2 linked regions of the Rheinheimera salexigens genome follow. The protein of the gene in region 1 interacts with the protein of each later gene in a pairwise test. Links are inferred from orthologs where the notes say so. Each region holds a gene or a part of one and is shown in the gene's direction. Other genes may lie near its edges. The genes, in order: BI198_RS01325 and recJ.

Region 1 (6,844 bases):
TTCGCTAAGTTTTTTCTCTAGTTTTTCAATTTTCTCTTGGGCTTGCTCACGATAACGAGTTAACCGCTCAATAGTCGCGGCAGCATTATCTTTAACAAAGCCTACTTGCTGCTCTAACTGAGTTTTTTGCTTTAACATGCGATCATGATCTAATTGCATATCTTGGGTTTTATCACGATGCTGTTGTAATTCTTCGCGCAATTGACGAATAGTTTCCCGCTGTTCAACTTGATGGTTAGCCGTCATTTCATTTTGCTGTTTTAACATCGCATTACTGGCTTTAAGCTGATTTAGCATTTCCTGCATATCGGCAGGACCATTATCTGGTGCTTGTTGTGCTTGAACTAACTTGTCTAATTGCTGCTGTAATGTAGCAATGGTCGCTCGTAGTTCTTTAGTTTCTTTTTTTGCATCATCATGTTCAGCATTTAAAGTCGAAATTTGGTTTACATAATGATTAATTTGTTGCTGAGCTTTTTCAATGTCAGCAGTCGACGCGTGGTCTTGCGAACTACTGGCCTCTATCTTAGCTAAGGCGACATCGTGCTCAGCCTCTAAGGCAATTTTATCTGCTTCAAATTCTTTTAATGCACTTTGTGCTTGGCTTAACTCTTGTTGTAATGCACTTAACTGCTCGTTGTTGTCGTTTGACGTACTGTTCGCAGATTCTCTTGCAGAAAGTTGGGCTATTACTTGTTCATGCTGGGCAACCAGTTGTGATTTTTCTTGTTCTTGTGCGGCTAAATTATCCTGCAGCTGTTGAAAATGCGCCTGCAGTTGTTGGTATTTTTCTACTAGCTCATTATCCGTATCTGTAGCGCTTGAACCCGCACCACCTTGCTGTAACTGTTCTAACTGCTGCTGTAAGCGACGGCTTTGAGCTAGCGCTTGAGTTTCGGTTTTAGTGGCAATTTGTAAGCGACTTTCAAACTCAGTTAACATGCCATTGAGTTCGATTATTTCATTATCTTGTTGCTGTAATTTAACCGCGTTGTCTTTAGCTTGTTGTTGTAACTTCTCAATATCGGCTTTGCCATCTTCAGCCGTTTTTAACGCTAGCTCTGCTTGCTCTAATTCTTGTTCAGAATGAGCAAGTTTACTTTGTAAATCTAGCTGTTGCTGCTCGCTATGCTGTAATGCATGCTTAAGTTGCTGCTGTACTTCATGGCTATCTCGTTGCTGCGCTGTTAATTGCTGCTGGCTTTGCTCAGCTTGTTGTTGCGCTTCAGTAATTAATTCTTCTTGTGCTTCTAAGCTGCTTTGTAGCTCAGCAATAATACCGGCTTGCTTTTGTTGTTGTTGCTCGGCTTGCTCTTGTTGCTCAGCTGATGCAGACGTAAGCTGACTAATATTATCGGTAAGTTGCTGCTGTATTGCTGTCGCGTCAGCCAGTTGTTGTTGTATTTGCAGTAGCTGTTGTTGCTCGGAGGCTAATGCTTGCTCTGCGGTAGCAGCTTGCTCTGTTAACTGCTTTATTTTCTCATTAGCCTGATCACGCTGCTCAGATAAAGCAGCATATTTTTCGGTTTGGGTGGCTAGCTTTTGCTGCTGTTCAGTTACGCTGGCCTCTAATTGTTCTTTGCGCTGCTGAATATCAAATAATTCATTTTGTAACTGCTGATTTTGTTCTGCGGCATTAACTTCAGCTTGAATAGCTTGTTCTAATTGTAAATTTAAACGGTCGGTGTGCTGTTTAGCAAATTGGGCAGCTTCTTGTTGAAAGGCAGTAATAAAGTCTGAGCTAAAAGCAGTATCAGCTGTTTCAGGGGCTTTATGAGCTTGTTCGTTGCGCCACTTTTGATAATGTACCACCACACTGGCTTGCGCGCCGGTGATTTGAGTCAATAAATAATCTAGTGAGACTGGCTGACCTGTCTTTTGCAGATCATCACAGATTTTCTTAATATCATTATATTGCGCCATAATTTAAGTATCCGCCTGACAACTTTGAATTAACATCAAAAATAACTACGTTTTATTATTCTATGCGCTTTTAGCTAAAAGCCAAATTTTATTACAAATATTTTGCAAATAGAGCTAATTAAGGCTACATTGCTGTATATACATACAGTTGGCGGCGCTATGATCTTATATATTGCAGAAAAACCCAGTTTAGGTAAAGCTATTGCAGCAGTGCTGCCTAAACCTCAACATAAAGATAACGGTTTTATCCGACTTGCTAATGGCGATGTTGTTAGTTGGTGTATTGGCCATTTATTAGAGCAAGCCGCTCCTGAACAATATAACCCCGATTATAAACGCTGGCAGGCTGCACATTTGCCTATTATTCCGACAGACTGGCAACTTAAAGTTAAATCATCTGCTGCAAAACAGTTTCAGATATTAAAAAAACTGATAAAACAAGCCGATAAAATCATTCATGCCGGCGATCCTGACCGCGAAGGTCAGCTTTTAGTTGATCAAATGTTGGCCTACTGTGGCGTTAAAGGCGCTAAGTTAGAGACAGCTCAACGCTTGCTAATTAACGACTTAAATCCGGATGCGGTTAAAAAGTCATTATCGCAGTTAAAAGCCAATAAAGACTTTGTGCCACTATCAACCTCGGCCTTAGCCCGCAGCCGTGCTGATTGGTTATACGGCTTAAATATGACTCGAGCTTATACCTTGCAGGGGCAAAAATCAGGTTATAACGGAGTATTATCAGTCGGTAGAGTACAAACGCCCTTATTGGGTTTAGTGGTTCGGCGTGACGAAGAAATTGCGAACTTTATCAGTAAACCGTTTTATCAGGTACTTGCTAGCCTTAGCACTCAGGCTAATGAACAATTTACTGCCCTATGGCAGCCAAGCGAGGCTTGCTTACCTTACCAAGATGAGGAGGGCAGAGTGCTAGTAAAAGCGTTAGCAGAACAGGTTAAGAATAAAATTGTTAACCAAGCCGCTATCGTTAGCAAGCTGGAACAAAAAGATAAAAAGCTTGCTCCGCCACTGCCCTATAACTTATCTGCGTTGCAAATTGATGCCGCCAAACGTTATGGTATCAGTGCCCAGCAAACCTTGGATGCCTGCCAACAATTATATGAACGACATAAACTGATTACCTATCCGCGTTCAGATTGCCGTTATTTACCGCAAGCACAATTTAATGATGCTGCCGCTTTGTGTCAAAGCATTGCAGCCAATAGCCAAGACTTAACCGAATCGGTTGCCAATGCCAATACTAGCCTGCGTAGTAAAGCCTGGAATGACAGTAAAGTGTCTGCCCATCACGCGATTATCCCCACTGCGAAACGGCAAATATTAACCAAGCTTAGCTTGACAGAACAACGCTTATATTTATTAATAGCAGTGCAATATTTAGCCCAGTTTTATCCAGCTTATTGCTATGCTGAAACCCGTGTTGAAGTAACAATATTAACCGGTATATTTCGCGCCACGGCTAAAGTAGAGCAAGCCGCAGGTTGGAAGCAGCTATTTCGCCAAGCTGCAACTAATGAGATCAAGCAGGCAAACAGTGACGAGCACCAAATTAGTCAACTACCAAAGCTAACGTTAGGCCAAGCCTTAAAGTGCATTGATGCAACAGTATTAGAAAAAAATACCCAGCCCGCTCAACATTTTACCGATGCCAGCTTATTAGCGGCTATGACCGGCATTAGCCGCTATGTGCAAGATAAAGACATTCGGAAAATATTACGCGACACTGACGGCTTAGGCACTGAAGCTACTCGCGCCAGTATTATTGAGTTGTTATTTAAACGCCAGTTTATTCAGCGCCAAGGAAAACTCATCCTTGCTACTGAAACCGGTACGGCACTGATTAATGCCCTACCTCTTAAAGCGACACTGCCCGATATGACTGCACTGTGGGAAGCCAGCTTAAATAATATCAGCCAAAAACAAAGCAGTTATCAAGCCTTTATGCAGCCCTTATGTGATGAGCTACAGCAGCTAATTGCTGACGCTAATACGATTAAAACCATGAAATTACCGCAAGGAACTAACCAAGGCTGGTCAAAGAAGAAAGCCAGTAGTGGTAAAAGAAAACCTTATGTGCGAAAGCCGTCAGTAGCTAAAATAGATACAAAACGTAATTAAGTGTTATTTCAGTAGCGAATAGCGAGGTGTCTGTTTTATGCTGCGTGCATTTAAAATGGAGGCCATATGATTAACAACATGTTCAAAGCTGTAACTGCAGCTGCTTTAATACTAGGTTGTAGCGCGGTGCAAGCAACTATTGTCGAAGTTAAAACCAATTTAGGCAGCTTTGAAATCAACTTATTTGATCAAAGCACGCCGGTAACCGTAGAAAACTTTCTTACCTATACTAATGCCGAGCGCTTTAACAATACGGTAATTCATCGTTCAGTACCTGGCTTTGTCATTCAAGGTGGTGGTTTTAAATTTGAACAGCAACTACCCTTAAAAGCCACTACCACTAATGCAGCTATTGTTAATGAGCCTAAATGGTCAAATGTACGTGGCACTATTGCCATGGCAAAGCTTGGAGGGCAGCCTAATAGCGCGACTAATCAATGGTTTATTAATCTAAACAATAATGCCGCTAATTTAGATAAGCAGAATAGTGGTTTTACGGTGTTTGGCCAAGTTAATGCCCAGGGTATGGAAGTGATTGATGCCATGGCGGCACTAGCTCGGTTTGATTTTCCTGCCACGCAAGACTTACCGTTACAAAACTATACTACTGCGGATCGCGATAACAATAAGCCTTTAGTAGCGAGTAATTTTATTACCATAGAAAGTATTACTGTGGTTGATGCTAGCCCAAATACTGACGCTAATGTGACAAAAGTGCCAACTACCGCATCAAGCAACAATAATCCTGCCGTTATCAACTCAGGTAGCACTGGTTTAATCTCTATATTTGCTTTAATGCTTCTGGCTATTCGTCGCTGGGGTATGAAATAAGGCGTATAACTGAAATTAAATAAAGGTCCGGTTTTAGCAATTGAACACGCTAAAACCGGACCTTTAACTTTATATTTTACGTAGCGAGTTTAAGCTAAAAGCATAAGCGGTTGAAAAAGCTGTTTCTTGAAAGATTTTTAAACCGGTGGCTTTAAAGTCAATTTGTAGCGGATTACGTTTAAGCAGTTCTTTTAATTCAGAAGCTGACATTAAGCTGCAACGGCAGTCTTTTATCAGCTGTAATGCAGCTTCAATTTTAAAGCCTACAGCACCACCGGCAAACTTGCCTTTTTGTGGCCGCTCTTTTATCACTAATTGTTCAATTTTATAGTCTTGAATAAACTTAGCGAAAGTAAATTGAAAATGCTGCATCTGTTCACTATCGGCATCTTTACTCAGGGTAAAGCGCGTTTGGCGACATTCTGGTAGCTCAAATAAACCGTCTTTTAAAACCATAAGACATATAATGGCTTCATTGGCTTTTATTTCTATTCCGCATACGCGCATGAAAATTCCCTCAATTAAGGTTTAGTTAAAGTATGCTGATGATTACTAATAATATTACAGCTTTGTTTTAACGGCTCACCAAACAGAATTGGATTAAAATCTCCGCTAATACAATAGTCTTGTTGAAACTTCAGCAGCGCTTCAATACTTGCCGTCGCTTTTTCTAATTGCTTTCGTTGACCTTCGCCCCATTGCTCTGCAGCAGCCATCAATTCCTTCTTCACTTGGCGTAAGGCTGCCTGCTTGTTGTCGCCTGCATCTGCCATTTCATCCATGAATAAACCATATAATTTTTCTTTATGTGGCCGGATAACATCATGATCCGAAAAGGTTAACACCAGTAAAAAAATAACAATGATCCAGAAAAATTTTTTCATAGTCGGCCCAAATTAGCTTTATTATTATTGTTAGTTGGCTAATGCCCGTCGTCATTATTATGACTCGTGCGATGTTAATTAGCGGCCATTATAACGGCTCTCGCTATTGTAACGAATAGTTATCCGACATGCACCGTGGTTTGTATCGTTACTCGCAAGTAAAAACCGTTTTAAATGATAGCCTAAACTAGTGAATTAACGCGTTCAACGCTATTTTTGCTAGGTTAGATCAAAATATTTTCCTGTACATAATGGTATACTAGCTAACAGATACAGTAAGCAGTAATAAGGAAAAACCGTGGATCAGCAAAGAATAGATGTTAAAAACATTCCCGCCCATGTTGAGATCCATAAACCTGATCCTGCTAAAGCCACACCTTATAGTGCGAGAAATCGTATTTATGTTCGGGCGGTAACAGGAATACACCAAGCCATTCGCCGTTATATCGGCTTTCTTTCGATGGCCGCGTTTATGATATTGCCGTGGATCCAATACCAAGGCCATCAGGCTATTCTGCTGGATATTGGTGAACAGAAATTTACATTGTTTTCGCTCACCTTATGGCCACAAGACTTTACTATTTTGGCGTGGATTTTTATTATTTCTGCTTATGCACTGTTTTTTATTACCGCCCTTTATGGTCGGGTCTGGTGTGGGTATTTATGCCCACAAACCGTATGGACCTTTATCTTTATTTGGTTTGAAGAAAAAATTCAAGGCACTCGCAACCAGCGGATTATGTTAGATCGTGAGCCGTGGACTTGGTCAAAATTTGCCAAAAAAGCCCTAACCCATGCTTGTTGGCTGGGTTTCTCGTTACTCACGGCCTTAATTTTTGTCGGTTATTTCACGCCAGTATGGCCGTTATTTAAACAGTTTTTTACCTTTCAAGCCGGCTTTTGGGCGGTGTTTTTTGTCTTTCTTTTTACTTTTTGTACATATGGCAATGCCGGTTGGATGCGGGAAATTATGTGTACCCACATTTGCCCGTATGCCCGCTTTCAATCCGCCATGTTTGATAAAGATACTTTTACCGTGAGTTATGATGAAAAAAGAGGCGAAAATCGCG
Region 2 (5,014 bases), 940 kb from region 1 along the record:
ACCATAAAACCATTCGCCGTCATCGGTTACTGCTTTAGACGCAATAAAGTCATAGTCAGCTGTAGGCCAAAAGCCAATCCGCTTGGTGGTTTGCGGTGCTATTTCATCATGCAGCATGCCTACTGCATCTATAAACCATTCAGCATAACCGACTTGATCGCCCATGCCATAAATGGCAATAATTTTATCAGTAAGATCAATATCTTTAATCTCTGGCCAATGCGCTTCCCAATCTTCTTGAATTTCACCGAAATCCCAAGTCGATAAACCTAAAATTAAAATGTCATACTCGGCCATTTTAGTAAAAGGTACATGCTTTATATTGCACAGCTCAACATGGTCTGCACCAATTAGCGCCTGAATTTTCTCTGCTACTATTTCGGTATAGCAGGTGGTTGAGCCATAAAACAAACCGATTTTCATTCTGTTTTCACCAACGGGCATAATTAATTAAAATAAGTTAAAGATAGCTAAAAAGCATAAATTGGGGCTAGTGTAGCAGAAGCCGAGACCAGGCAAAATCCCGACTTTGCGCCGTGCACCGCTTGAGGTAACATAGTGTAATGAAAACAGCCCCCGCGAAAAGCAAACAACTGAAGCCACAGCCAGAAGATTCCGCCGTTATTGCCGAATTTTTACAGCATCTATTTTTAGAAAAAGGCCTAAGTCAGCATACGCTAAGTGCGTACGGTACCGACTTAACCAAGTTTGCTATTTTTTTAAGGCCGCAACAGGTGTTATTAAACCAGGTTGATAGCTCATTATTAAATCAATATTTAGCCCAGCGGGTCGATTTACAGTTTAGTCCTCGCAGTACGTCAAGAGCACTCAGTAGCCTGCGCCAGTTTTATGCTTTTTTGCATCAACAGCAGCGCATAGCCGATAATCCGCTGGCGCAAATGCTCAACCCGAAAATTGGTCGCAGCTTACCGAAAAGTTTATCTGAGCAAGATGTTGAGCGATTGCTGAATACGCCAGATATTAGCGATACAATTCAGTTTCGTGATAAAGCCATGCTAGAAATTTTATATGCCAGTGGTTTACGGGTATCAGAGCTTACGACGCTAAGTATGCAGCAGCTTAATTTACAACATGGCTTAATAAGAGTGCGCGGTAAAGGTAATAAAGAACGTTTAGTGCCTATGGGTGAAGAGGCCTTGCATTGGCTTAGTCGCTACTTAGTTGAAATTAGACCCGTTTTAATGGCAGGTAAAGTACTGGATGTAGTTTTCCCCAGTAGTCGAGCACAGCAAATGACACGGCAAACGTTCTGGCATCGTATCAAGTTTTATGCAAAGGTAGCGGGTATTAATACTGAGTTATCGCCCCATACGTTACGGCATGCTTTTGCGACCCATTTATTAAACCATGGTGCAGACTTGCGTGTTGTGCAAATGTTGTTAGGCCATAGCGATTTATCTACCACGCAGATATATACCCATGTGGCTCAAGCAAGGTTACAAAGCTTGCATCAGCAGCATCATCCGCGAGGTTAACTCTCATTCTTTGCCACTAGACAGCATTGCGACTAGAAAGCAATTTAAAGCAGCAGTATCAATACTGCGACAGAACAGTAGTACAGGAAAAGACATGCATAAATTATTGTTAGCGTTAATCGGTTTTGGTTTTATCAGTGCAGCGGCAGCCAGTAGTGACAATATTCAAACTGAAACAAAACAGTATCAGCAGGTACAGCAGCAATTTAAATTGTTGAATCTGAATATTAAAGCGATTTCTGAGTCGCCCGTAAGCGGTTTATTACAGGTATTTACCGATAGGGGGCTATTTTTCAGCTCGAAGGATGGTAACTTTTTTATTGACGGCAAAATATATGATTTAAATAACCGTCAGTTGGTAAATGACAGCGTAATGCAGCCGTTTATTAAACAGCAATTAGTGGCTATGACGGATCAAGGTATCTTGTATAAAGCTAAAAACGAAAAATACGTTATAGATGTGTTTACCGATCCTACCTGTGGCTATTGCCGTAAATTACATAACGATATGCAAGCTTATAACGATGCGGGTATTAGTGTGCGTTATTTAGCCTTTCCACGTGGTGGCGAGAACTCAGCAACCTTTTTACAAATGCAGCATATCTGGTGTAGCAAAGACAGCAAAGCGGCAATGAATGCAGCAAAAAAAGGCGATAAAGTAGCCGCCACAATGTGCACCAACTCAGTTCAGCAGCAATATAAGTTGGGTGAATCATTTGGTATTACCGGCACGCCAGCAATAGTGTTACCCAGTGGCCGTTTAATTCCGGGTTATCAGCCTTTGCCACAGTTATTGGCGCAATTGGCTCAAGAATAACGAGCACTAGTAAATCTAATACCAGTATAACTAACTCAAGAGTAGGCTAAATGACCGCTGTAAAACGTCAGATCATGCAACGCCAACTGCCAACAATCTTGCCGCAGTTGGCTGCGAATATGCATCCAGTGCTGCAACGAATTTATGCCAGCCGAGGTGTCAAAACCTTAGATGAACTGCAACGCAGTGCTGCGGGTTTGTTGCCTTTTCAGTCGTTAAAAGGCATTGAGGCGGCGGTTAAATTACTTGAGCAAGCTTTAACTTCTCAGCAACAAATTGTTATTGTCGGAGATTTTGATGCCGACGGTGCTACTAGTACGGCAGTATTATTAACCGGACTTAAAGCGCTAGGTTTTCGCTTTGTTGAATATTTAGTCCCCAACCGGTTTGAATATGGCTATGGTTTAACTCCAGAAATGGCCGAATTAGCCGTTGGCCAAGGTGCAGAGCTAATTATTACTGTTGATAACGGTATCTCAGCATTAGAAGGCGTAGCGTTGGCCAAAAAAGCTGGGGTTAAGGTGTTAGTAACAGATCACCACCTTGCTGGCGCTGAATTACCTGATGCTGATGCCATTGTTAATCCTAACCAGCCAGGTTGTGAATTTCCCAGTAAGGCGTTAGCCGGTGTTGGCGTGGCATTTTATGTATTAATGGCGCTGCGAAGCCATTTACGTCAGCAACAGTATTTTAGCCAACACAATATTGCTGAACCTAATTTAGCCGAGTTACTTGATTTGGTTGCACTTGGCACCGTAGCCGATGTAGTGCCATTAGACAGTAATAATCGTATTTTAGTCCATCAAGGTTTAATGCGTATTCGTAGTGGTAAATGCCGCCCGGGTATTCAAGCCTTAATTGATGTGGCTAATCGTACTACCGCTAAGCTTACAGCTGCTGATTTTGGCTTTGCTTTAGCACCCAGGTTAAATGCTGCTGGCCGATTAGATGATATGTCGATAGGTATTAGCTGCTTGCTAACACAAGATATCGGGTTAGCACGGCAATATGCAGCTGAATTAGATAGCTTAAATGTCGAGCGGCGGGCGATTGAACAAAGCATGCAAGTCGAAGCCCAAGCTTTTTTATCCCAATTATCTTTTGACGGTGCAGAGCTACCAGAATGTTTATGCTTATATCAACATGACTGGCATCAAGGCGTGATTGGTATTTTAGCCGGGCGAATAAAAGAGCAGTTTCACCGGCCAACTATCGCTTTTGCGCAAGGCGATGACGGCGAGTTAAAAGGCTCGGCGCGGTCCATTGCCGGCTTACATATTCGTGATTTACTGGAGCAAATTTCCAGTCAGTACCCAGGTTTAATTAAAAAGTTTGGTGGTCATGCTATGGCGGCCGGCTTAACCATAGACGCAGATCGATTAGATACTTTTAAGCTGGCGCTAAACTTAACCGCAAAACAGCTATTAACCGCTGAGCAATTAACTGCAGTGATTTATAGCGATGGAGAATTAAGCGCAAATTGTTTTGAGCTTAACTTTGCCCAAATGCTGCAAGATGCAGGACCTTGGGGACAAAGCTTTCCTGAGCCGGTATTTGATGGTGAATTTAATTTAATGTCGCAAAAAATGTTAGCCGATCGGCATTTAAAAATGATGCTACAAACCGCTGATGGCAAGCTAGTAGATGCTATTTGGTTTAATGCTGACAATAAAGCTTGGCCAAATATTAATATCAACAAAGTGAAATTAGCTTATCAGTTAGATATTAATGAATTTCGCGACCGGCAAAATTTACAGTTAATTGTTCGGCATATGGACGCGGTAACGGATTAAGCGGCTAATAAAACTGCAGTTGGCGCAAAAATAGCGAATATCTGGCTAATACCAAGTGAAAATAGCTGAATAGATGGCTGCACTGCCGGCAATAATTTTGCTACAATTGCTGCTTATTTTTTAGTCTTGCTTACAAGGTTACAATTAGCGCATGTTTGAAGTGAATCCGGTAAATAACAGCATCAAAGATCTTACAGAACGTACCCATGTCCTTCGGGGGTATCTTTGACTATGACGGCAGAAAAGAACGCTTAGAAGAAGTTACCCGGGAATTAGAAGATCCTGCAGTATGGAATACTCCCGATAAAGCCCAAGCTTTAGGTAAAGAGCGTTCAACCTTAGCCCAAATAGTTGAGACCATTGATAAGTTAGATTCAGGTTTAGAAGACGTTGCTGGTTTGCTAGAACTGGCAATAGAAGAGCAAGATGAAGACACTTTTGTAGAAGCTAAAGCAGAATTAGCCGATCTAGAACAACAATTAGCGGCGCTTGAATTTCGTAGAATGTTTTCAGGTGAGCATGACGTAAACAACTGCTATTTAGATATTCAGTCAGGCTCTGGTGGTACTGAAGCGCAAGATTGGGCCAGTATTATTATGCGGATGTATTTACGCTGGGGTGATGAGAAAGGCTTCAAACCAGAAATTTATGAAGTCACAGATGGTGATGTGGCGGGAGTGAAAGGCTGCACCATTAAATTTACCGGCGAATATGCTTATGGCTGGCTGCGTACAGAAACGGGCGTGCATCGCTTAGTCAGAAAAAGCCCTTTTGATTCCGGAAATCGTCGCCATACTTCATTTGCCTCAGTATTTGTTTCGCCAGAAATTGACGATGATATTGAAATAGATATTAATCCGGCTGATTTACGTATCGACACCTATCGCGCTTCTGGTGCTGGTGGTCAG

What was found.
Region 2: the proteins of BI198_RS01325 (region 1) and recJ interact in binary tests that used the Escherichia coli proteins (3 or more experiments, as listed by UniProt). The link is inferred for Rheinheimera salexigens from one-to-one orthologs.

What each region holds. Positions count from the first base shown.
Region 1 is NZ_MKEK01000001.1:263,037-269,880, reverse strand. What follows is about bases 1,637-4,570. They hold BI198_RS01325 (DNA topoisomerase III), read left to right. Parts: upstream 1,637-2,082; coding sequence 2,083-4,059; downstream 4,060-4,570. Other genes in these bases: BI198_RS01320 (peptidylprolyl isomerase), read left to right, coding at 4,126-4,570; BI198_RS01330 (coiled-coil domain-containing protein), read right to left, coding at 1,637-1,923. Outside these bases: more of BI198_RS01330, read right to left, coding at 1-1,636; more of BI198_RS01320, read left to right, coding at 4,571-4,890; BI198_RS01315 (DUF3010 family protein), read right to left, coding at 4,960-5,397; BI198_RS01310 (hypothetical protein), read right to left, coding at 5,412-5,774; cytochrome c oxidase accessory protein CcoG, read left to right, coding at 6,073-6,844.
Region 2 is NZ_MKEK01000001.1:1,198,774-1,203,787, forward strand. What follows is about bases 1,866-4,734. They hold recJ (single-stranded-DNA-specific exonuclease RecJ), read left to right. Parts: upstream 1,866-2,363; coding sequence 2,364-4,106; downstream 4,107-4,734. Other genes in these bases: dsbC (bifunctional protein-disulfide isomerase/oxidoreductase DsbC), read left to right, coding at 1,866-2,313. In the rest of the region: flavodoxin FldB, read right to left, coding at 1-423; site-specific tyrosine recombinase XerD, read left to right, coding at 564-1,496; more of dsbC, read left to right, coding at 1,591-1,865. UniProt on the Escherichia coli protein: Single-stranded-DNA-specific exonuclease.